2 regions of the Priestia sp. RMT2NF4 genome follow, and region 1 is predicted to be linked to the other one. Evidence: riboswitches for the same ligand, from Rfam matches in the RefSeq annotation. Region 1 holds a riboswitch; the other holds the start of a gene.
The links. A riboswitch is a leader RNA that binds a small molecule or an ion and turns the genes downstream of it on or off. The one in region 1 is predicted to bind lysine.

Region 1 (11,968 bases):
GTACTCTTGGAGGGTACAGCACGATTTGGCTAGCCAGAGCTCTTCCGAAAGACGGACAGCTGATTACGCTCGAATTAAGCGCTCAGCATGCAGAAGTAGCACGAGCTAATTTAAAAAGAGCGGGAGTAAGCCACTTAGTAGAAGTCATTGTCGGCCCCGGGCTTGATACATTAGCTGTATTAAAGGATAAGGGAACAGAGCCGTTTGATCTTATCTTTATTGATGCTGACAAGCCGAATAACCCAAATTACTTAAAGTGGGCTCTAGAATTATCGAAACGAGGAAGTACGATTATTTGTGATAATGTTGTTCGTCAAGGGCATGTGGTGAACTCAGAAAGTGAAGATGAAAATGTAAAGGGAATTCGACAATTTATGGATGCTCTGGCTCAAGAAAAACGAATCAGCGCCACGGCTATACAAACCGTTGGAAGCAAAGGCTATGATGGATTCATTGTAGGGATTGTTGAATGACAGAACTCGTGTTACATATAAAGAGGCTGGGACAAAAGTAGTTTTGTTGAAGGGAAATCCGACCGATGAATTCAAATTCTTGATGGAGAATCTCGATTCCTCGGTCGGATTTTTTCATGGTGATAGTGAACGTAAATTTCATGTGTGTAGGCGTAGGTGCTTCTAGCTGTGGATTGATTTCGTTATCTCCCAGCCTCTATTTAATTTGCGTCCAACTTATTTGTTATTTTTTTTGCTGTCAGAAAATTAATCAACTCTCTTACAGCGAATGAACTGTAGCGTTCTTTTAACAGAATAATTCCAAGTTCCCACATCATTTCAGGATCTGCAATAGGTACCGTAATAATATTGGAATCTTTCACTTTGGCATAAAGCGATTCGGGTAAAATAGCAATACCTAGTTCTGCTGCTGTTAATTCAATAATTAAATCCCATTGAGAACTTTTATATGCGATAGAAGGCACAAATCCTGATTTTAAAGCATCTTGAATTAACCGGTCGTGCAGCGTAAATTCTTCACTGAACATAATGAATTTTTCATGCTCCAATTCTTTCATCCAGACGGAAGAACGTTTCGCTAAAGGATGGTTTTTATGGGCGTATAAAAGGAATCTCTCCTTAACGAACGGGTATACGTGAAAATGCTCATCATGACCGCTTGTGAGAGGAAGCATAACAATCCCCATATCTACACCAGCCTCTTCCACAAGGGCTTCAATTTTTTTTGCTCCAAATTCAATAAGCTCTAGAGATACTTTAGGGTATTGTTCATTAAATGCTTTTGCAATCTTCGGGAAAAACAAGGTCCCGATGAGCGGAGGGATTCCCATCTTGATTTGCCCTGTTTGCAAGTTCATTAAATCGCCCAACAAGTGAGGCATGTCTTTTAACACCGACAGCGCTTTAGTTGCCTGATGATACACGACTTCTCCTGCATCGGTTAGCTTTAATTCTCTTGTTGAACGGTCAAGAAGCTCAAATCCTAGTTCATTTTCTACTTTTTTGACGGCTTTACTTAAAGCCGTTTGTGACAAATGAACTTGCAGCGCTGCCTTTGTAAAATTTTTATGATTCGCTACCTCTATAAAGTATTCTAAGTCTCTGATTTCCATGTGAAACTCCATTTCTGCAAACTGCTTATCCTTTTTTTTTACTCTTTATTTTAACCATTAAATTATTTACTGTAAATGCGCTGATTAAAAAAGGGAGCTATCCAATGAATAAAAACGAGGAAAGGAAATGAACTAAAGTTTCTGTCGAAATTGATTTATAAAACCAATAATCTTTTTATAGAGAAACATAGATTTTGCTACTAGCTGATGAGGAATATAAAGATTTTTGCCTGTACGTTCGGGCAAAAATGCAAAACTTATCAAAATAACTGAAAGCCCAAAGGCTGCAGCTGTAATCTCTATCCAAGAAAACACCATATCATTCCTCCTTTTACAAACCTATTAATAGAATATGTAAAAGTTTGAAAGGAGGTTGTACGATAGACCTATAAAGAGCGTCGTCATTAAGCTCTCTCAAAATAAAATGACGTCAAAGAACGCAGGGCCTGTGCCAAACGTTCTTTGACGTCATTTTATTTTCGCTCTTCAGCTTGATGCTCTTGTTTGTTTTGCTCAGTGAGACGTTTTTGATGAGCTTTTGTTTCTGCACTTACGTGATTCGCATCATTCGGTTGATTCTTCTTTGAACCTCCTGCAGCGTTACTCATTAGACGACACCTCCAGTCCGGTTATGAAACATACCTATAGAATGTGCGTATTTACAAACTTTATACACGGCTATCGATATTACTGCACACGAAAAAAGCAAAGGGAGAGTCACTAAGACTGTTCCCTTTGCTTTTTTACTAGGCGACTTTATCGGTGGTGATAATTTTGTTAATCCAGTCTTTTCCTTCTGTAAACCTTGTAACAAGCATCGCTGTTACTGTATTTCCCGTACTGTTTAAGAGCGTAGCAGGGGCGTCAATAATTGTGGAAATGACCGCAATGATGGGCAGAACTTCTGGCGAAAATCCGTAAATTGTAATGATTAACATTTCGCCAATCATACCGCCTCCAGGAATTGCTCCCATTACGGCTCCAACTAAAAAGGCTACGCCTAATATGCTCAAAATACTCGTAGCAGACGTCATATCTTTGCCGAACAAACTGAATAAGAAAACAATTTTTAGAATACCACCGATAACAGAACCATCTTTATGGGTGTTTGCTCCTAATGGAATCACTGTTTCAGCAATATCCAGCGGCACACCCATTTTCTTTGTTGCGTCTAAATTGACTGGAATAGATGCCGCGGAAGAACAGGTAGCAATAGCAGTGATAGAAGGAGCAGCTGCATTTTTCCAAAACAGCTTAATTCCTGCTTTACCGCCAGCAATCCATGCGTATAGCGTAAAGAAGCCAAAATAGTAAACGATTGCAATTAATAAATAAAGAATAAATGCTCTAGCATACCCTTGCAAGATCTTTGGTCCAAGTTCTCCTACTATAGTAGCAAAATAGCACCCTAAACCAATTGGAGCATAGTACATGACAATTTTAACGACTTTCATCGATACTTCTTGACCCGAAGTCAGAAATTTCGCCATAGGCTGTCCTTTTTCACCAGCCATCGTGGTAGCAATACCGAAGATAACGGCAAAGACAATTAATTGTAAAATATGCTCTTTCGAAAATAACTGAACAAAATCAGGTACAGTAAATGTACTAACAAGCTGATTTAAAAGCGTCATTTTTTCAGCTGTATTTTCACTGTCACCCATTAATTCTTTAATTGCAGAAGTATCTACGTTGTGCAGCGGATTGTAAAGTGATGCGCCTAAAAAGCCTAGAACGGCTGAAACAGCAGCAGTGGCGACAAACACAACGGCGATACCTAGCATAATTTTACCAAGACGTTTCATTTCGTTCATGTTTGCGATCGCCGAAGCCACACTAAAAAAGACAAGGGGAACGATAATCATGAACATTAAATTAAGAAACAAATCACCAAAGGGCTTTACGACTGCCACATCGGGCCCGATAGCATATCCTGCTATCCCGCCAATTAAAATAGCGAGAAGCAGAATAAGCGATGATCTGTACGTTTTAAATACACTTAAAACCATATAGATTTCCTCCAAACAACAATAGCTTCTTTACTACGCAAGAACAGCTATCATTTGCTCATTGCATACGTAGTAACGACTGGCTTTACATCTTTACGCACCAAATCTTCGTATGTTTCTCGCTCTACAGCAAGACGAGCTTCTCCATTTTTCACAAATACAACAGCAGGGCGCGGAATACGGTTGTAATTGCTAGCCATTGAATAGTTGTAGGCACCTGTAGAGGATACTGCTAGTAAATCTCCTTGATTAACGCGCGGTAAATCGATATCCCAAATAAGCATATCTCCTGATTCACAGCATTTCCCCGCAATTGATACTGTTTCATCTTTTTTATCCGTCACTCTATTAGCCAAGACAGCTTCATGTTTTGCATCGTAAAGAGCAGGACGGATATTATCGGTCATACCGCCATCAATTCCTACGTATTTGCGTACACCTGGAATCTCCTTCGTTGAGCCGATTGTATAAAGCGTTGTACCTGCTTCTCCTACGATGCTTCTTCCAGGCTCAATCCAGACTTCCGGAAGGGTATAATTCTGTTCAGTTAACGTGCGGCTTAGCTTTTCTGTCAGTGCATCTACATAATACTCAACTGGAAGTGGAGAGTCGCTTTCGGTATAACGAATACCAAAACCACCACCTACGTTTAAAACTTTTACTTCAAATTCCATTTTATCACGAATACTGAATAAGAAATCAGTTAAAATATCAATGGCGCGAGAAAAACCATCTACTTCAAAAATTTGCGAACCAATATGACAATGAATGCCTAAAAGATCGTAGTAAGGCTTTTCTAATGCAGAACTTACCGCTTTCATAGCCTGGTCATTGGAAAGACCAAATCCAAACTTGGAGTCTTCCTGTCCGGTCATAATATACTCATGTGTGTGGGCTTCAATCCCTGGAGTAACACGCAGAAGAATAGATGCTTTCTGTTTGCGCTCAGCTGCTAAGGCATGTAAAACTTCAAGTTCGGTAAAGTTATCCACAACAAAACAGCCAATATTCGCATCAAGAGCCATTTCAATTTCTTCAATCGTTTTGTTATTTCCGTGAAAATGAATGCGTTCAGCTGGATATCCCGCTTCAAGAGCTGTAAATAATTCGCCTCCTGAGACCACATCTAATGACATATCAAGCTTCGTTAAAAGGCTAGCCATTTCCATACAAAGAAACGCTTTCCCTGCATAGGCGATTTGATATGAAAATCCGCTTCTTTGAAAGGCTGAATGGAAGGCCTTGCATTTCGTCTCAATTAATTCTTGATCGTAGATGTATAGGGGAGTGCCGTATTGTTTTTTCAGTTCGACCGTATCGCACTGCCCAATTTCTAAATGATTGCTGCTGTTAATTTTACTCGTTCCATGTAAGTACATAATCCGTATCCCTCCATTTAAATCATTCAACTATAACTTTGATGGTCAGTAGAAAAACACAAAAAAGACCCGTGAAGTGATGTTCACGCGTCTTGGTTTCATAATAATAAAGTATTATTACATTCTAGGCATCAACATCTCTTCAATAGCTCTCCACAAACCAAGTGGTTTGTGACAGCTCAGCATTTATTCAATACTGAACCAGTATATGAACACAATGGATGTTTATATACTTCGGCACGAAATCCCTTTTACTTATCTTCACAGACTCCATTAGTCTCCAATAAGTGACTCTTGATTTCATGCACCTCTATTCTCAGAGAGGAAAATTATATTTAAATGTAACTCCTATTATATTTCCTTTTCCTCTGTCTAGTCAATGAAAAGTTAAGGCATAGGAATATCAAAGAAGATAAATAAAAAAGCTATGAAGCTTCCAGATAGAATCCAAGCAGCCAGCGCTGTCTTCTGATGAATGATTAAAAGTGAGAACGTGACAATATTGAAGAGAAAAGAACATAGCAGCGACCATCCATAATGATGAGTGATACTGTGATTAACATAAGCAATGAACTCAATCACAGTAAATAAAAGCGCCCATAAAAGAATCCACCACAGCCGGCCGCTTACATGCAGCGGCAGCCTTCCTAAAAAAACCGGTATAACAAACGGATAAATAATTAAGGTTATTCCAAGAGAAACCATTAGGTGATCGGGTAGAAAAAGATGATCAATACCAACAGGGTGAAATACCCATACGCGGTGATGAAACAGCAGCACTTCATAAAGCAAATTCCCCGTGACCCAAAACAGCAAAGTAGGGTAGTATTCTTGATACCTTCGCCACTTGCCAAATAGTAAACCAAGAATGATAAAAAATAATACAAATGAAGATTGCATACGCTCTCCTTAAAATAACGGTTATTTCTTTTTATTTACATATTATAGTGGTTTTATTCTTTCATTTTTTTATTCAGCACCTATAATAGAAAAGCCGTAAGCCACAGCGTTAAAGACGTACTACCACTATTTATGGCTTTCTTCACCCTGTTATAATCTTGGTAAAAGAACTTCTACCGCTTTTGTTTACGAGACGAAAGGAGCTATATGTCAAAGTCAGCAAGGCTTAAAAATAAGCTTAAAATAGCTTCGCCTAGTATGTGACTTCTTTTTTTGCTATGCTAAAATTGCATACATATAGCATGAGAATACTAGAAGAAAGAAAAGGGTGTTTTGGTATGAAAACATACATCGTAGTTGGAGCTGGGGTACTTGGAGCTTCTACGGCATATCATTTAGCAAAAGCAGGAGCAGATGTGACATTGATAGATCGCAAGGATGCTGGTCAAGCTACTGATGCAGCAGCAGGAATTGTTTGTCCATGGCTTTCGCAGCGTCGAAATAAAGCATGGTACCGCTTAGCAAAAGGCGGCGCCAAGTACTATCAAACATTAATTCAGCAATTAGAAGAAGATGGAGAAACGGATACGGGATATAAGCGAGTAGGAGCAATTAGTTTACACACTGATGAACAAAAGCTTAAAAAAATGGAAGAACGAGCATATAAGCGTCGGGAAGAAGCCCCCGAAATAGGCGAGATTACACGTTTATCCGCTAAAGAAACACAGGCTTTGTTTCCGGCTCTTTCGGAAGAATACAGTTCAGTTCATATTAGTGGAGCCGCTCGCGTTAACGGAAGAGCTCTTCGAAACGCACTTGTGAATGCAGCGAAGAAAAACGGTGCAAAAATAATAGAAGGAAACGCAGAACTACTTTATGAAAATAATCAAGTAACGGGCGTTGCCGTAAATGGACAAACCCTTCTAGCAAGTACAACAATCGTGACAGCAGGAGCGTGGGCAAATCAATTACTAGAGCCTCTTGGAGTGAAATTTTTAGCAAGCTTTCAAAAAGCGCAAATTGTCCACTTGCATCTTCCTGATTTAGATACAAAAGACTGGCCCGTTGTAATGCCTCCAAGCGACCAATATATTCTTTCGTTTGAACAAGGTCAAATTGTCATAGGAGCAACACATGAAAACGACACGGGTTATGACTTGAGAGTAACGGCTGGGGGGCTTCATGAAATTTTTTCAAAGGCCTTATTAATTGCTCCTGGCTTAACAGAAAGCACAGTCTTAGAAACAAGGGTAGGGTTTCGACCATTTACTCCAGGCTTCTTGCCAGTCATCGGGGCTCTTCCAGCTTACGAAGGAATACTAGTAGCGAATGGTCTCGGAGCTTCAGGCTTAACGTCGGGTCCTTATCTTGGTTCAGAGCTTGCTAAATTAGCACTTGAAATGGAAATGGAAATTGATCTTAGCGATTATGATGTAAGAGGAGCTATTGAGTCCTAAGCAAATGGAATGAATGAAAACAAATAGAAGTTCGCAAACTATAACTACTATATGATGAAAGGAAGTAGATTGTTTGCGAAAGGTTATGATAAGTGCAGCAGCAGCTTTTTTATTTATGAGCGGGACGCCTGTATTAGCGGAAAACAATCCTCAGCCAGAAACAAAAGACGTGCAGCTGACGTCTCAGCAAAAGCAGGAATTATCCGTTCTGTACAAAGAAATGTTCGAAAAAAAGAAAGAAATACTTTCAAAATATGTGGAGTACGGCGTGCTAAGCAAAACGGAGAGTCAAAACATTTCTTCACATATGGAAAATCGCTATCAGCATATGGAGAAAAATGGGTTTGTTCCGAAGCGGCACTGTCATAAAATGAATCATTCAAAGTAATTCCTATTCACATAAAAAAGCGCCTATACAGGCGCTTTTTTTATGTGAATGAATGGAAAATATCTGCTTCTTTATCTAGTAAATTTTAAACGCCTCATGTAAAATTAAGAGAATGAGAACGATTAGGAAAGATGCTAGTGAGGGGTAGGTAAATATGAACGATGAACGAAAATAAAAAAATAGTCCGATTACATGCAGAAAATCATTCAGCTGAGGCTCTAGGAATCATATTTGCTTACAAACAAAAAGGTGACCACCTTGTTTACAGTATGTATCAAGGAGAAAGCGTTTCTGAGCAAAAAATACCTCTAGAAGAATGGGTCTCGTATGAGCATTTTTTCGAAGCGCTAAATAAAAAGAAAACGCTTATGTACGAGCTTCAAATAAATGATAAACGCTATGTAGTAAACTTAACCCCTTTATCTTACACAGAAAAGCCTGAAATTATGGGACATTGCGTGAATATAACTAGTTATCAAGAGAAAAAAGAACAGATTCAACCTTTTATTTATCATAACGCAGATGCTGTTGCTATCGTTGACTTAGAGGGTAAAACGCTTCAAGTGAACCCTGCGTTTGAGAATACATTTGGCTGGACGTTTGAAGAAATTCATCAAAAGCCTCTTCCGATTATACCTTCGTTTTTAAAGGAGCCCGTGTGCGAACTTCACAAGACTATTCAATCAGGGGAATCGAAAACGGAATTTGAGACGGTAAGACAGCATAAAGACGGGCATTTAATTAATGTAAGCGTCACACTATTTCGCGTTGAAAATATGAATGATTGGCCGTTATGCATTGCGTTTGTCTATCGAGATATAACATCGCGCAAGCAGGATGAGACGGCTTTAAAAGAAAGCGAACAGCGCTACCGAAGTTTGATTGAGTTATCCCCGGAAGCAATTATCGTTCATAGTGAAGGTAAAATTGATTATATCAACCCTGCAGGAGCTAAAGCACTAGGATACAAGAATCCTCAAGATGTATTAGGAGCTTGTGTTTATCAGTTTGTTCACCCTGATTACTATGATGTTGTAAAACAGCGAATTTATCGAATGAAAACAGAAAATAAATCTGTGGATCTGCAGGAAGAAAAGTTTATTCATAAAGACGGTCATACGATTGATGCCGAAACCATTGCCTTTCCTATTCCCTATATGGGAAAGCAGGCCATTCAAGTTTTGTTTCGTGATATTACAGAACGTAAAAAAACTGAAAAATTGCTGCGTGAATCCGCTCAGCTTTCCTTAGTCGGACAGTTAGCAGCGGGTATCGCTCACGAAATCAGAAACCCTCTAACAGCGGTAAAAGGATTTATGCAGTTATTAGAAGAAACGAGCGGTCAGCCTTACTATGTAGAAATGATAAATCATGAGTTAGATAGAATCGAATTGATTGCCGACGAGTTCTTGAGTCTTGCAAAGCCTCAGGCGAAAACCTACAAAGACAAACACGTCCAAGATATCTTAGAGAACACGTTAAAGCTAGCTGAGGTGCAGGGGATTACAGAGAAAATTCACGTAAAAAAAGAGATTGATCTTCATCTTCCTCTCGTATTATGCGAAGAAAACCAGTTAAAACAGGTCTTTAGCAATATATTTAAAAATGCCGTCGAATCTATGCCAAGTGGAGGAACTGTAACGATTCAACTAAAAAGATTTAATCAGGAGAACCTTGTTGTCCGGTTTAGCGACGAGGGGCCAGGCATCACGCAGGAACGAATGCAGCATTTAGGAAAACCTTTTTATAGTACGAAAGAGAAAGGAACGGGGCTTGGACTGATGGTGTGCTATAAGATCATTCGAGAACATAGAGGAGAAATTAACTTTGTAAGTGAACTTGGAAAAGGAACTACCGTAGACATTCTTTTGCCTTTTAAAAAGTAGATTCTACTTTTATAAGCATGAAACCTTTTCTAAAGGGGAATACATGTTAGTGAACGAATAATGAGGTTAAAATAGGAGGGAATACGATGGAACGTATTGAAACGGGAGAGATTTTTACAATTTTAGATGAAAATGATCAAGAGCAAGATATTGAAGTGCTTGGAAAAATGACGATTGAAGGCCACGATTATATTGCCGTTGCGTTTGTGGAAGAAGTTTTAATTGAAACAGAAGAAGAAATTGATGTTTTCTTTTTAAAAATTGAAGATGATGGTGAATGGTCTTCAATTGAAGATGATGATGAGTTTGAAAAAGTATCAGCCGTATTTGAGGAAATGACATCCGCGTAAAAAGAGAGGTTACAACCTCTCTTTTTTTTATTTCTAAATAATATAATATTTAGAATTTTTCTAAAAATATCTTGCTGAATTATTTCCCTTCATTTATGATGAATATGTAACATACCAACCGGTTAGTAAGTAAATGAAAGCGAGGGACTACCGTGTATTTTTTTTACTCTGACAAAGTAGTGAAGCTGCAAAAAGAATTGAGCTCTTTTATGGAAGAGCATATTTATCCAAATGAACGGCTATACGAACAACAGCTGAATGAACAGCCATCTAGATGGTCAGCTGTTCCTCCAATCATGGAAGAGTTAAAAGAAAAAGCAAAGCGAGCTGGGCTATGGAACTTATTTTTGCCAGAAAGCGAATACGGAGCAGGTCTAACAAATGTAGAATACGCTCCTCTTTGCGAAATTATGGGCCGTTCTATTATTGGACCAGAAGCTTTTAACTGCGGAGCTCCTGACACTGGCAATATGGAAGTGCTGGTTCGATACGGAACGCCTGAACAGAAAGAAAAATGGCTAAAGCCTCTGTTAAATGGAGACATTCGCTCCTGCTTTTCTATGACAGAACCGGATGTAGGTTCTTCTGATGCCACAAACATTCAGTGCAGTATTGTAAGAGAAGGCGATGAATATGTAATCAATGGAAGAAAATGGTGGTCTTCAGGTGCGGGAGATCCTCGCTGCAAAATTGCTATTGTCATGGGAAAAAGCGATTTTAACGCATCTAAATATGAACAGCAGTCTATGATTCTAGTTCCATTAAATACTCCGGGAGTTAAAATTGAACGAATGCTGCCAGTCTTTGGATACGATCACGCTCCTCATGGACATGCTGAAATTCATTATGACAATGTGCGTGTGCCAGCATCCAATATGCTTTTAGGCGAAGGAAAAGGGTTTGCTATTGCTCAAGGTAGATTAGGGCCTGGACGTATTCATCACTGCATGCGTCTAATAGGAGCAGCTGAAAGAGCGCTCGAAGAATTATGTAAGCGTATTCAAAGTCGTTCTACATTTAATAAGGTGCTTTCTCAGCAAGGGGTTATTCAAGAATGGGTGGCAGAATCGCGTATTGAAATTGAGCAAGCTCGCTTATTAACATTAAAAGCTGCTTATATGATGGACACAGTTGGAAATAAAAAAGCGCGGAAAGAAATTGCCATGATTAAAGTAATAGCTCCTGCTATGGCTTTAAAAGTCATTGATCGTGCCATTCAAGCATTTGGAGCAGCAGGTGTTTCAGAAGACACGCCGCTTGCGGCACTTTGGGCAAATGCCCGCACTTTGCGCCTTGCCGATGGTCCAGACGAAGTGCACAAAGCACAGCTTGCAAGACTTGAGCTAAAATCCTATCAAGAACAGGAGGCAACCTATGCACATAAAGGATCTATTTGATTTAACTGGAAAGACAGCTATTATTACCGGAGGAGGCAGAGGATTAGGAGAGCAAATGGCAGAAGGGCTTGCAGAGGCAGGGGCAAATATTGTTCTATGCTCAAGAAAAAAAGAAGCATGTCAGCAAGTGGCTGATCGATTGGCCACCATAGGCGTAAAAACCCTCGCTTTAGCATGCGACATCAGTCAGCCTGAAGATATTAAAAATGTCGTGCATCAAACGATTGAAACATTTGGACGCATCGATATTTTAATTAACAACAGCGGAGCTACGTGGGGAGCTTCGGCTGAAGAAATGCCTCTTGAAGCATGGCAAAAAGTGATGAATATTAATGTGACGGGCACGTTTTTAATGTCACAAGAAGCTGGAAAAGAAATGATTAAACAAAAAGCTGGTAAGATTATTAACATTGCTTCAATTGCGGGTCTTGGAGGAACGGACCCTCAGTATATGGATACAATCGGGTACAACACGAGTAAAGGAGCGGTCATTACGTTCACGAAAGATTTAGCTGTCAAATGGGGACAGCATAATATTCAAGTTAATGCAATTGCGCCGGGATTTTTTCCTACTAAAATGTCAGGTGCGATTATGGAACAAGGAAAAGATTATTTTC
Region 2 (11,968 bases), on a different contig from region 1:
GCATGTCATACACTTGGATAACTCATACGCCCACTGACGTTTCTTTTCAGGCATACGCGGTCCTGGTCCTAAATCGTATGTGCCATCGATCGGAACCCAGGCTTTTACTTTTTTCAGTGAATCAAACATACGGCTGCGGTCTACCTGCAAGTCACGAACAACAGGGAATGTTTTCATTGGCTGCAAGCGAATCGGCTGTTCTAGTTTATCAACAAGAGCTGTACATGACTGACGAGGTTTACCGTTGATAACCATTGAACAGGCTCCGCATACTTCCTCTAAACAGTTCATTTCCCAGTTTATCGGAGCAACCTCTTTACCTGAAGCATCAACAGGGTTACGTCTGATTTCCATCAGTGCTGAAATAACGTTCATATTCGGACGATACGGAATTTCAAACTCCTGATTGTAAGGAGCAGATTCAGCTGAATCTTGACGTGTAATAATGAAGCGCACTGTCTTTTGGACTGTTTGTTGTTCACTCATTGATTAACGAACCCCCTCTTGTTGTTTTTTTGGTTTTTCATCTTTTTTCTTTGTGTAGTCGCGCTTACGCGGTTTGATTAACGATACGTCTACCTCTTCATAATGGAAAGAAGGAGCCGTTTTCTTATCAACGAAAGATGCCATTGTTGTTTTTAAGAATTCTTCATCGTTACGACCTGGGAAATCCGGCTTATAATGAGCACCGCGACTTTCGTTACGGTTGTAAGCTCCAAGCGTTACAACACGTGAAAGCTGGAGCATGTTTTGAAGCTGACGAGTAAATGTTGCCGCTTGATTACTCCATTTAGCCGTGTCATTAATGTTAATACGATCATAGCGTTCAATTAATTCTTGAATCTTTTCATCTGTTTTTAACAGTTTGTCATTGTATCGTACGACTGTCACGTTGTCAGTCATCCATTCCCCTAGCTCTTTATGAAGAACGTATGCATTTTCTGTACCTTGAAGATTCATGATATTGTTCCATTTCTCTTCTTCTTCTTTCACATGACGATCATATACGCTTGAAGAAATAGCATCTGCGCTCTTTTCTAAACCATTGATGTATTCAACGGCTTTAGGACCAGCAACCATACCGCCATAAATAGCTGACAATAATGAGTTTGCTCCTAAACGGTTCGCTCCGTGCTGCGAATAATCACACTCACCAGCTGCGAACAAGCCAGGGATATTTGTCATTTGATCGTAATCCACCCATAAACCGCCCATTGAATAGTGTACGGCTGGGAAAATCTTCATTGGTACTTTGCGCGGATCATCGCCCATGAATTTTTCATAGATTTCGATGATACCTCCAAGTTTAATGTCTAGCTCTTTTGGATCTTTATGTGAAAGGTCCAGATAAACCATGTTCTCTCCGTTAATTCCTAACTTCTGCGCTACGCAGACGTCAAAAATTTCACGAGTTGCAATATCACGAGGTACTAAGTTACCGTATGCCGGATATTTTTCCTCTAAGAAATACCAAGGTTTACCGTCTTTATATGTCCAAACGCGTCCGCCTTCTCCACGAGCAGATTCACTCATAAGACGAAGCTTATCATCTCCCGGGATAGCAGTTGGATGAATTTGAATAAACTCTCCGTTTGAATAGTATGCACCTTGCTGATACACGATAGATGCCGCTGAACCTGTATTAATAACTGAGTTCGTCGATTTTCCAAAGACAATACCAGGTCCACCTGTAGCCATAATAACCGCATCAGCTGGGAACGTTTTAATTTCCATTGATTTTAAATTCTGTGCAGAAATTCCGCGACAGCTGCGCTCATCATCAAGAACAGCACCTAAGAATTCCCATCCTTCGTACTTTGTCACAAGTCCGGCAACTTCATAGCGACGAACCTGCTCATCTAATGCGTACAATAACTGTTGACCCGTTGTTGCTCCAGCAAAAGCCGTACGGTGATGCTGCGTTCCGCCAAATCGTCTGAAGTCTAACAAACCCTCAGGAGTACGGTTAAACATAACACCCATACGGTCAAGTAAGTGAATAATACCAGGAGCTGCTTCACACATTGCTTTTACAGGTGGCTGGTTGGCTAAAAAGTCTCCGCCATACACTGTGTCATCAAAGTGTTCCCATGGTGAATCTCCTTCACCTTTCGTATTTACGGCTCCGTTGATTCCACCTTGCGCGCAAACTGAGTGAGATCTTTTTACCGGAACTAGTGAAAATAAATCTACTTGCTTGCCAGACTCAGCAATTTTTATTGTTGCCATCAAGCCAGCTAAACCGCCACCGACTACGATGATTTTTCCGTTACTCATCGGAACCCCACTCCTTCAAAACCTTAATTTTATGCAAATGCGAATAATGTACGAACACCTACGAATGTAAGTGCTAAGAAGATTGCTAATGTCACATAAGTTGAAATTCTTTGAGAACGTGGTGTTACAGTTAACCCCCAGCTAACTCCAAATGACCATAGACCGTTTGCAAAGTGGAAGATTGTAGATACAACACCAACTATGTAGAATGCAAACATTGCTGGGTTGCTTAAAATTCGTTCCATCATTTGAAAATCTACTTCTTTTCCAAGCGCAGCTTGTATTCTGGTTTCCCATACGTGCCATGTGATGAAGATAAGTGTGATTACACCTGAAACACGCTGAAGGATAAACATCCAGTTACGGAAAAATCCATAGTTGTTAACGTTTGTTTTAGCAGTGAATGCGATGTAAAGACCGTATATTGCGTGAAAAACGATTGGTAAGAAAATAATGAAAATTTCTAGAGCATAGCGGAAAGGTAAGCTCTCCATGAAGTGAGCTGCTTGATTAAATGATTCTTCTCCCTTTGTCGCGAAATGATTCACAACTAAATGCTGTGTTAAGAAAATCCCGATTGGTATTACTCCAAGTAGTGAATGGATTCTCCGATATTGAAACTCTCTGTTTGCCGCCATCTGCGTAGACCCCCCTTAGTTAAATGAACATAGTTTGTGAAGAACTTTCTTACTCCCACTAGACAAATAGATTAATCGTGAATACAGGAAATGAAAACCTTTGCATTTCCTAATAAAGTATGTGACAGGTTAATTTTACTCCCATCGATTAAGAGCGTCAAGGCAAGATGTTTAAATCTTCTATAAAATATAAATTTATAAAATTTTATATTTGTTAACGCTTACTGCATTGATGTTAAAGATTTTTTCTTTCTATTATAATATCGCTTGCCACAGTTAAGTAAGCGTTTACTTTATACTTTTATTGTAAACAAGTTCACAAAACATTTACACAGGTAAAAGTACCCTTTTAAAAGTAATTTTATGGATTTTTTATCTTTACATCTAACTCTTTTTACCATAATAAAGATCCTCTTACATTTTATTAAAAAAATGCGTGAGAGGTTTTTTAGATTTGTATATAATAGTAGTAAAGAAAGAGGGGAAAGCATGAGCAATTTACAAACAGAATCACAGCAAGAACTTGAAGAGACGATGGAAACATTAGAACCTAATGCCGCAGCTGAAACAGAGAGAGCTCTTGATCACGTTCCATATTTCGGATACAGCCTTTTGCGTGACGTGTTAATTCCAGAGCTTCTTGGAGACGAAACGAATACCATCTCATACTGGGCAGGAAAACACCTTGCGCGTAAATATCCATTAAATACAATGGATGAAATCGTCGCATTTTTTAAAGCAGCTTCCTGGGGAACACTGACGCTTGCCAAAAAAGATAAATATTCACTAGAGCTTGAGTTATCAGGTGATGTGGTCAGCAAAAGATTTCAGCAGGAAACTTGTTCATTTCATCTTGAGTCAGGGTTTGTGGCTGAACAGATTCAGCGTCAAAACAACTGCCTAACAGAAGCCTACTTAACACCTAAAGAAAAGAACGGAAAAGTGCTGATTTCCGTGCAGTGGGACCGAAAAGATATCTTACCTACCGAAACCCGTGCGGAGCGTTATAAAAAGTAAGAAATACGTATATATAAAAGACGTGGAGATACCACGTCTTTTTTCTTTTCTTTATACTTGCACTGCCTGCTGCTCTTCTAATTCAAATGCTACGTGAAGCGTCTCAACAGCTTTTACCATATCAGCATGCGGTACAACTGTAGATACTTTAATTTCAGACGTGCTGACCATCTTCACTTCAATTTTCTCTCCTGCCAGCACTTCAAACATTTCGGCTGCAACACCTGGATTAGATATCATGCCAGATCCCACAATCGATACTTTAGCCAGACTGCTTTCATGTTCAATACGCGTATACCCCAAGGTAGATTTATACTCTTTTAAGACGGCAAGAGCAGCTTCTACATCTACAGTTTTAATAGAAAATGAGATAGAGAGGCGATTATTAGCCGTTACGTTTTGAATAATAATATCCACATTTAACTGTTCTTTTGCTAATGCTGTAAAAATAGTAGAAAGAGTTTGTAACTCGTTGTTTAACCCTTCAATTGTCACCCGTGAAATATTATCTTCAAACGCAATTCCTCTTACGACTAAGTTTTGTTCCATTGAAACTTCCTCCTCAACAATCGTTCCATTCTCGTTTTCTAAGCTTGAACGCACTTCTAGCGGTACCTGATAATTTTTTGCAAACTCAACAGCGCGCGGATGCAGCACCCCTGCTCCTAAATTGGCTAATTCTAACATTTCGTCATATGAAATAGAATGAAGTTTACGAGCATCTTCTACGTAGCGCGGATCCGTCGTAAACACTCCTGTTACGTCTGTATAAATATCACATTTTGCAGCTTTTAGTGCCGCGGCAAGAGCTACTGCCGTCGTGTCAGAGCCGCCTCGACCTAATGTTGTAATGCTTCCATCTTCTGAACAGCCTTGGAATCCAGCTACTACTACGATTCGACCTCTATCTAATTGGCTTTGAATACGAGTCGTGTCAATGTGCTGGATTCGTGCATTGCTGTGAACTGCTTCCGTCTGGATACCAGCTTGCCAACCTGTTAGCGAAGTGGCTTCATGACCTTTGCATTGAAGAGCCATTGTTAACAGGGAAATCGTTACTTGTTCTCCAGTTGTAAGAAGCATATCCATTTCGCGTTTACTTGGACTGTCCGTAATATCACTTGCTAATTTCACCAGTGCATCTGTGGTTTTGCCCATTGCCGATACAACAACTACTACTTGGTTACCGCGCTCTGCTTCTTGAATAACACGGTTTGCTACATGTTGAATACGTTCAACAGAACCAACAGATGTTCCACCAAATTTTTGAACGATTAATGCCATAATTTTGTTCATTCCTTTTCAATAAATTTGCATATGCAGGATGATGAGAAGCTAAATTTTTTTACTCAGACAATAAAAAAAGCAATGAGATGAGCTCTCATTGCTTAACGAACGAAAATTATAAAACATAACCGTCCACTGCCGTGAGATAGCTCTCCAAGAATCTACATCTTGACAATCCTACGTTTATTCAACGCAGAACCAGCAATCATTACTATGAGGTAATGTTCACTTCGGCAAATTTCCCTTTCCGCATCGTTCATAAGGGCTCATACCCTTCCTGATGCGTACTGATTAAATTTGCACCTCTATCTTCACTTCATTTGATGAAGTGTCGTATGAAATTAGTTAATAGCTTATCAAATATTTTCTATTATTTCAAGACTATTTTTGTAATGTTTCATAAATTTTTTCAGCAATGTTTTGAGGAACACCTGAATTTCGTATATCTTCAACCGTTGCTTCTTTCAATTTTTTCACCGAACCAAAATGCTTTAACAAAGCTTTCTTACGCTTTTCTCCCACTCCCGGAATGTCGTCTAGAACTGACTGAAAAGCGGACTTAGAGCGCACTTGACGGTGGAAGGTGATTGCAAAGCGGTGAACTTCATCTTGAATTCGCTGAAGCAAATAAAATTCTTGACTATTGCGTTCAAGCGGTATGATTTGAGGAGGCTCACCAATCATCAGGTTGGAGGTTCTGTGTTTATCATCTTTAACAAGACCTGCTGTAGGCACTAAAAGTCCCAATTCATTTTCGAGAACGTCCTGGACTGCAGCTAAATGCCCTTTGCCTCCATCTACAACAATTAAATCCGGAAGCGGAAGGCCTTCTTTTAACGCTCTGGAATACCGTCTGCGAACGACTTCCCTCATGGAACTGTAATCATCTGGTCCCTTTACGGTCTTAATTTTATATTTGCGATATTCTTTCTTTTCCGGTTTCCCATCAACAAAAACAATCATCGCAGAAACTGGGTCTGTTCCTTGAATATTTGAGTTATCAAATGCTTCAATCCGATAAGGAGCGGCAATTCCAAGCTCTTCTCCTAACCGTTCAACTGCGCCAACTGTACGCTCTTCATCTCGTTCAATTAAGTAGAATTTTTCACCGAGCGCAATTTTTGCATTTTTACACGCAAGTTCTACTAATTCTTTCTTTTTGCCTCGCTTTGGATGCTGAACCTCTACTTCTACTAACTTCTCAGCTAACTCTGCATCAATCGTTGCTGGAACCATCACTTCTTTTGGCTTAATATTTTTGGCATAAAACTGACCGATAAAAGTTAAGAAATCTTCTTCTGGCTCTTTATAAAAAGGAAACATAGAAACTTCTCGCTCAATTAATTTCCCTTGGCGAATAAAGAAAACTTGAACACACATCCAGCCTTTATCGTAAGAATAGCCAAACACATCTCGATTAACAAAATCATTAAACGTTACTTTTTGCTTTTCCATTGTCGCTTCGATATGAGCAATTTGATCTCGGTATTCTTTAGCCCGTTCAAAGTCAAGTTCTTCTGAAGCTTTTAACATTTTTTCAGTTAACTCTGTTTTGACATGCTCATATCCACCATTTAAAAACCGCGTGATGTTTTCAATAATTTGTTTGTTTTGCTCTTCTTTTACCTCTTTTACGCAAGGAGCTAGACATTGCCCGATATGGTAATACAAACAAGGCCTATCTGGCATAGTGGAGCACTTTCTTAACGGATAAATGCGATCAAGAAGCCGCTTTGTTTCATTTGCTGCTTGAACATTAGGATAAGGACCGAAGTATTTCCCTTTATCTTTTTTTATTTTTCTTGTAATAACAAGTCGGGGCTGTTTTTCAGCTGTAATCTTAATAAACGGATAGCCCTTATCATCTTTAAGCATAATATTGTATTTTGGGTCATGCTTTTTAATTAAATTCATTTCTAAAATAAGCGCTTCTAAATTAGAAGATGTGACGATATATTCAAAGTCGACAATGTCGTTTACAAGTCGAAGCGTCTTTCCGTCATGAGATCCGGTAAAGTAGGAACGTACTCGATTTTTTAATACTTTTGCTTTTCCTACGTAAATGACCGTTCCATATTTATCTTTCATCAAGTAACAGCCGGGCTGATCCGGTAAAATAGCCAGCTTTTCTTTTAAATAATCGTTCATACTTTTCTCCTTCCTCTTCTCTTACTCTGTCCATCTATACAATCGCTTATGAAGCGTAACCTACATTCTTTCCTGTCTTAATACATGTACATAAGCTGAATTTATGGCGGTGTTCCTTACATCTAGTATAAAACAAACGAACGCATATTCGCTAAATAAAAGTATTCCCAAAAGAGAAAAAGTGGAGAAAAAGAAAAAAACCTAGCCTGAGCTAGGTTTTGACTTACGCGTGTTTATTAATTAATTCTGTTAATGCTTCTTTTGGTTGGAAACCAACTACTTGATCAACTTTCTCTCCATCTTTGAATAATACTAAAGTTGGGATACTCATAACACCAAATTTTCCAGCTGTTTCTTGATTTTCATCAACGTCTACTTTTACGATTTTAACTTTATCGTTAAGTTCGCCATCAATTTCTTCAAGAACTGGAGCAATCATTTTACAAGGGCCACACCATGGTGCCCAAAAGTCAACAAGCACTAGGCCTGATTTAATTTCATCTGTAAAGTTTTTATCTGTAGCATGTGCAATAGCCATTTTAATTCCTCCTAAATATATGCAATATCCAAATTCTACTCACAGTATATCACCTTCAAATAAGGTTTGCTAACTTTTTGCTTACATTTATACTGTTTATTCTCCGCTCTAGTTTGTACAATTTGCCTAAAAATATGCGTAGAAAATTTCGTTTCCCATGAGGCTGAGACCTGACTAAATGAATCCAAAGACGAACAAATAGTATACATGGGTTGAACCGCTTGCGACACCGCAGTTGATTTCCATGCAAGACTTCGCTTTTCTAGCAGGAGTCTTCGCCTTGCCCTCCAATCACCTGCTAGAAAGACCTACCCTGCGTTTACCCTAACAAAAAAACGAACCACTAATCAAAAATCTTGATCAACGGTTCGTTCTTCACTTCGTCTCAAATACTTTTGTCCGAGAATCTTACGCAGACTGTACTTTCAGCTTTTTAAATTCTTCCGTTAGCAGAGGCACTACTTCAAATAAATCTCCAACGATTCCGTAGTCAGCTACTTTAAAAATATTCGCTTCAGGATCTTTATTGATTGCAACAATAATTTTTGAATTTGACATACCTGCCAAATGCTGAATAGCACCTGAAATTCCGCAGGCAATGTATAAATCTGGTGTGACTACTTTGCCCGTCTGACCGATTTGAAGAGAATAGTCGCAGTAATCTGCATCGCACGCTCCGCGAGACGCTCCAACAGCTCCATTTAACACGTCCGCTAGTTCTTGGAGAGGTCCAAAACCTTCCGTGCTTTTTACACCTCGACCACCTGCAATCACGACTTTTGCTTCGGACAAATCAACCCCTTGCGTTGCTTTGCGTACGACTTCTTTTACAACAGTACGCAGGTTTTTGATTTCAACATTTAAATCCTCTACATCACCTGTACGCCCCTCATCTTTTGCAAGCGGTGAAATATTATTTGGACGAATCGTGACAAACGTAAAAGCATCGGTCATGATTTTCTTCTCAAATGCTTTACCAGAATAAATTGGGCGAGTGAAGACTACTTGATCCCCTCCCACTTCTACATCCGTCACATCCGAGATAAGTCCTTTATCTAAGCGAGCTGCCAGTTTTGGCGCTAGATCTTTGCCAAGAGCCGTATGCCCAAATACGATAGCTTCAGGCTGTTCACTTTCAATGATGGCTAATAATGCCTGAGCGTAACCATCCGATGTGTAAGCAGCTAAATCTTCATGCTCCGTCACAACAACTTTATCTGCTCCGTATGCAATAAGTTCTTCACTTAAAGATTTTACGTCCTTTCCTACTAACGCTGCAATAATTTCTCCCCCGTCAGCTACAGTAGACGCTGCGGAAATCGCTTCAAACGATACGTTTCGTAATCCCCCATCACGTGCTTCTCCAAGAACTAACACTTTGCGTCCCATTACAATACCCCCATTGTTTTGACTTTTGACTTATTAAATGACTTTTGCTTCCTTATGCAGTAAATTGACCAGCTCTGTTACTTGATCTTTTATATCTCCTTGTAATACGCGCCCCGCGTCTTTTTTCGGAGGTAAATAAATTTCAATTGTCTTTGTTTTTGCTTCTACATCATCTTCATCTAAATCTAAATCGTCTAATTCCACTTCAACCAACGGTTTCTTCTTCGCTTTCATAATCCCTGGAAGAGATGGATAGCGAGGCTCATTAAGTCCCTGCTGAGCTGTTACTAAAAGAGGAAGCGACGTTTCAATAACTTCCGAATCTCCTTCCACATCGCGTACAACCGTCACTTTTTCACCTTCAATATCCAGCTTTGTAATCGTTGTAATATAAGGGATTTCTAACTGTTCTGCTACGCGCGGTCCCACCTGGCCTGAACCTCCGTCAATCGCTACGTTTCCTGCTAAGATTAAATCAGGAGATTGCTCTTTTAAGTACTGTGCCAGCAGCCTAGAAGTCGTGTACTGATCGCCATCTTCTATGTCATCTTCCGTATTGATTAAAACCGCTTTATCTGCTCCCATAGCCAAAGCTGTTCGGAGTTCTTTTTCTGATTCTTCCCCTCCTACACTCACGACCGTAATCTCTCCGCCATGCTTTTCCTTTAGCTGAATAGCCTCTTCAACTGCATACTCATCGTAAGGATTAATAATAAATTCAGCTCCATCTTCAACAATTTGACCATTTTTTAGTGAAAGTTTCTCCTCTGTATCGAACGTTCTTTTTACTAACACATAAATATTCATTCAATTCCCCTCCTAAGCTTATTTTCCTAAAAATTTAGGCTGGCGCTTTTCAATAAAAGCGGCTACGCCTTCTTGAGCATCACGGCTTTTGAATACGCTTTCAAAAAACTGTGCTTCTTTTTTGATGCCGCTGTAATAAGCATCTGTTTTTACATGTTGAAGCAGCTGCAAGGTAGCTTTAACAGAGATTGGGCTTTTTTTGGCAATTTTTCTAGCAAGTAAAAATGTTTCATTGATAAGCTGACTTTCTTCAAAAGCTGCGTTTGCCAATCCTAACTCCACTGCCTCGCTGCCCGATATTGGATCACTTGTCAGCATCATCTCACAAGCCTTATGAACCCCTACATAACGAGGCAATCGCTGAGTTCCTCCAAACCCTGGTATAATTCCTAACTGAAGTTCAGGCAAGCCCAGCTTAGCATTTTCTGTTACCAAACGGATATGGCAGCTCATAGCAAGCTCTAATCCTCCGCCTAAAGCAGCTCCATGAATAGCTGCAATAACTGGTTTTGGGTAATTTTCAATATACTCAAAGAGCTCTTGGCCGTTAACAGCAAGTTTCTCGTAATCTTTTTCCTGCTGCAGTGATGTAAACTCTTTTATATCAGCTCCAGCACAAAAGAATTTCCCTTCGCCTTTAATGACGATAACCCTTGTCTCTTTGCTATCTTCTAAATGTTTTAAAACACTTGAAAGATCTTTTAATAAATCTTGAGACAAAGCGTTAGCAGGTTGTCTATTCAACGTAATGAAGCTTATTGCATCAACAGTTTCAACCTGGATAATCTCCATTTGTTTCCCCCACCCTTTCTTTCTATTTTCATTACCTTGCGCTTCTCCCCTCGCAAGGGAGCAGCAGGCTCACTTACGATTATGAGCCGCTGCAGCCGTTTAACAGCAGGGAATGGACTTTATCTACCGATTCTATTAGACCATATCGATGATCGTTCATTACCCATGTTGTGACAGTTTCATCAATCGTTCCAAAAATCATCTGTCGCGCAAGACGAATATCTATATTTTCAGAAAACTCACCCGTTTCGATTCCTGTCTGTAAAATAGAATCAATGAGAGTCAGATAATCTTTTAATACATCGTTAATTTTCAATCTTAAATCTTTGTTCGATTGACGCAGTTCAAGCTGTGTCACTGTAGCTAAATGATGATCCTCCGCTAGAAACGAAAAATGCTTGTCAATTAATACGTGAAGTTTTTCTGCCGCAGTTTCAATTCCCGCCAGTTCTTCATAAATTTTTTCTACAAACTGTCCCATCTTCTCTTGAAATAAGGAAATCAAGACATCTTCTTTGTTTTTAAAATATAAATATATCGTACCGTCTGCAACTCCAGCCTGCTTAGCAATTTTAGAAACCTGAGCATTGTGGTATCCGTTTTCTGCTATTACTACTACAGCTGCATCGATAATCTGCTTATACTTTGGTTTATTTCTTCTCAATCTTATACGCTCCTTTAAAATATGAATGATTATTCATTCATATCTTTATAATAAAGAAACCGCAAGTATCTGTCAATTATGTTTCAGCAAAAAAATCAAAGGCGACGATCGATTACGTCGCCTTTTTATGCTTTTCATTTTCTTCTTCAATCAGCGCTCGTCGCAGAATCTTCCCGACCGCTGTTTTTGGAAGCTCATTTCGAAATTCATAAAGGCGCGGAACTTTATAAGCAGCTAAATACTTTCTAGAAAACTCATTTAACTCTTCTTCAGTACATCTTACACCATTTTTTAATACAATGTAAGCCTTCACTGTTTCTCCTCTATATGGGTCAGGAACACCTACCACTACAGCTTCTTGAATTTTTTCATGCTCATATAATACTTCTTCAACTTCTCGAGGATAGATAT

Region 2: linked by a shared signal. The riboswitch ahead of ACMX9J_RS18450 (aspartate kinase) and the one ahead of lysA (diaminopimelate decarboxylase) in region 1 are both predicted to bind lysine.

What each region holds. Positions count from the first base shown of each region.
Region 1 covers NZ_JBLQZO010000001.1:518,385-530,352, forward strand. Annotated here, with positions in the region: gene ACMX9J_RS02575 (O-methyltransferase) at 1-473, shown strand, start outside; gene ACMX9J_RS02580 (LysR family transcriptional regulator) at 674-1,585, opposite strand; gene ACMX9J_RS02585 (hypothetical protein) at 1,718-1,903, opposite strand; gene ACMX9J_RS02590 (hypothetical protein) at 2,059-2,193, opposite strand; gene ACMX9J_RS02595 (dicarboxylate/amino acid:cation symporter) at 2,332-3,594, opposite strand; gene lysA (diaminopimelate decarboxylase) at 3,645-4,973, opposite strand; lysine riboswitch at 5,112-5,294, opposite strand; gene ACMX9J_RS02605 (CBO0543 family protein) at 5,361-5,873, opposite strand; gene ACMX9J_RS02610 (NAD(P)/FAD-dependent oxidoreductase) at 6,212-7,330, shown strand; gene ACMX9J_RS02615 (YckD family protein) at 7,404-7,718, shown strand; gene ACMX9J_RS02620 (PAS domain S-box protein) at 7,880-9,604, shown strand; gene ACMX9J_RS02625 (DUF1292 domain-containing protein) at 9,691-9,954, shown strand; gene ACMX9J_RS02630 (acyl-CoA dehydrogenase) at 10,107-11,351, shown strand; gene ACMX9J_RS02635 (SDR family oxidoreductase) at 11,329-11,968, shown strand, end outside.
Region 2 covers NZ_JBLQZO010000004.1:173,128-185,095, reverse strand. Annotated here, with positions in the region: gene sdhB (succinate dehydrogenase iron-sulfur subunit) at 1-486, opposite strand, end outside; gene sdhA (succinate dehydrogenase flavoprotein subunit) at 490-2,277, opposite strand; gene ACMX9J_RS18460 (succinate dehydrogenase cytochrome b558 subunit) at 2,307-2,915, opposite strand; gene ACMX9J_RS18455 (YslB family protein) at 3,405-3,932, shown strand; gene ACMX9J_RS18450 (aspartate kinase) at 3,984-5,216, opposite strand; lysine riboswitch at 5,358-5,535, opposite strand; gene uvrC (excinuclease ABC subunit UvrC) at 5,601-7,367, opposite strand; gene trxA (thioredoxin) at 7,591-7,905, opposite strand; gene ACMX9J_RS18435 (electron transfer flavoprotein subunit alpha/FixB family protein) at 8,314-9,294, opposite strand; gene ACMX9J_RS18430 (electron transfer flavoprotein subunit beta/FixA family protein) at 9,328-10,101, opposite strand; gene ACMX9J_RS18425 (enoyl-CoA hydratase) at 10,120-10,893, opposite strand; gene ACMX9J_RS18420 (TetR/AcrR family transcriptional regulator) at 10,973-11,557, opposite strand; gene ACMX9J_RS18415 (AMP-binding protein) at 11,670-11,968, opposite strand, start outside.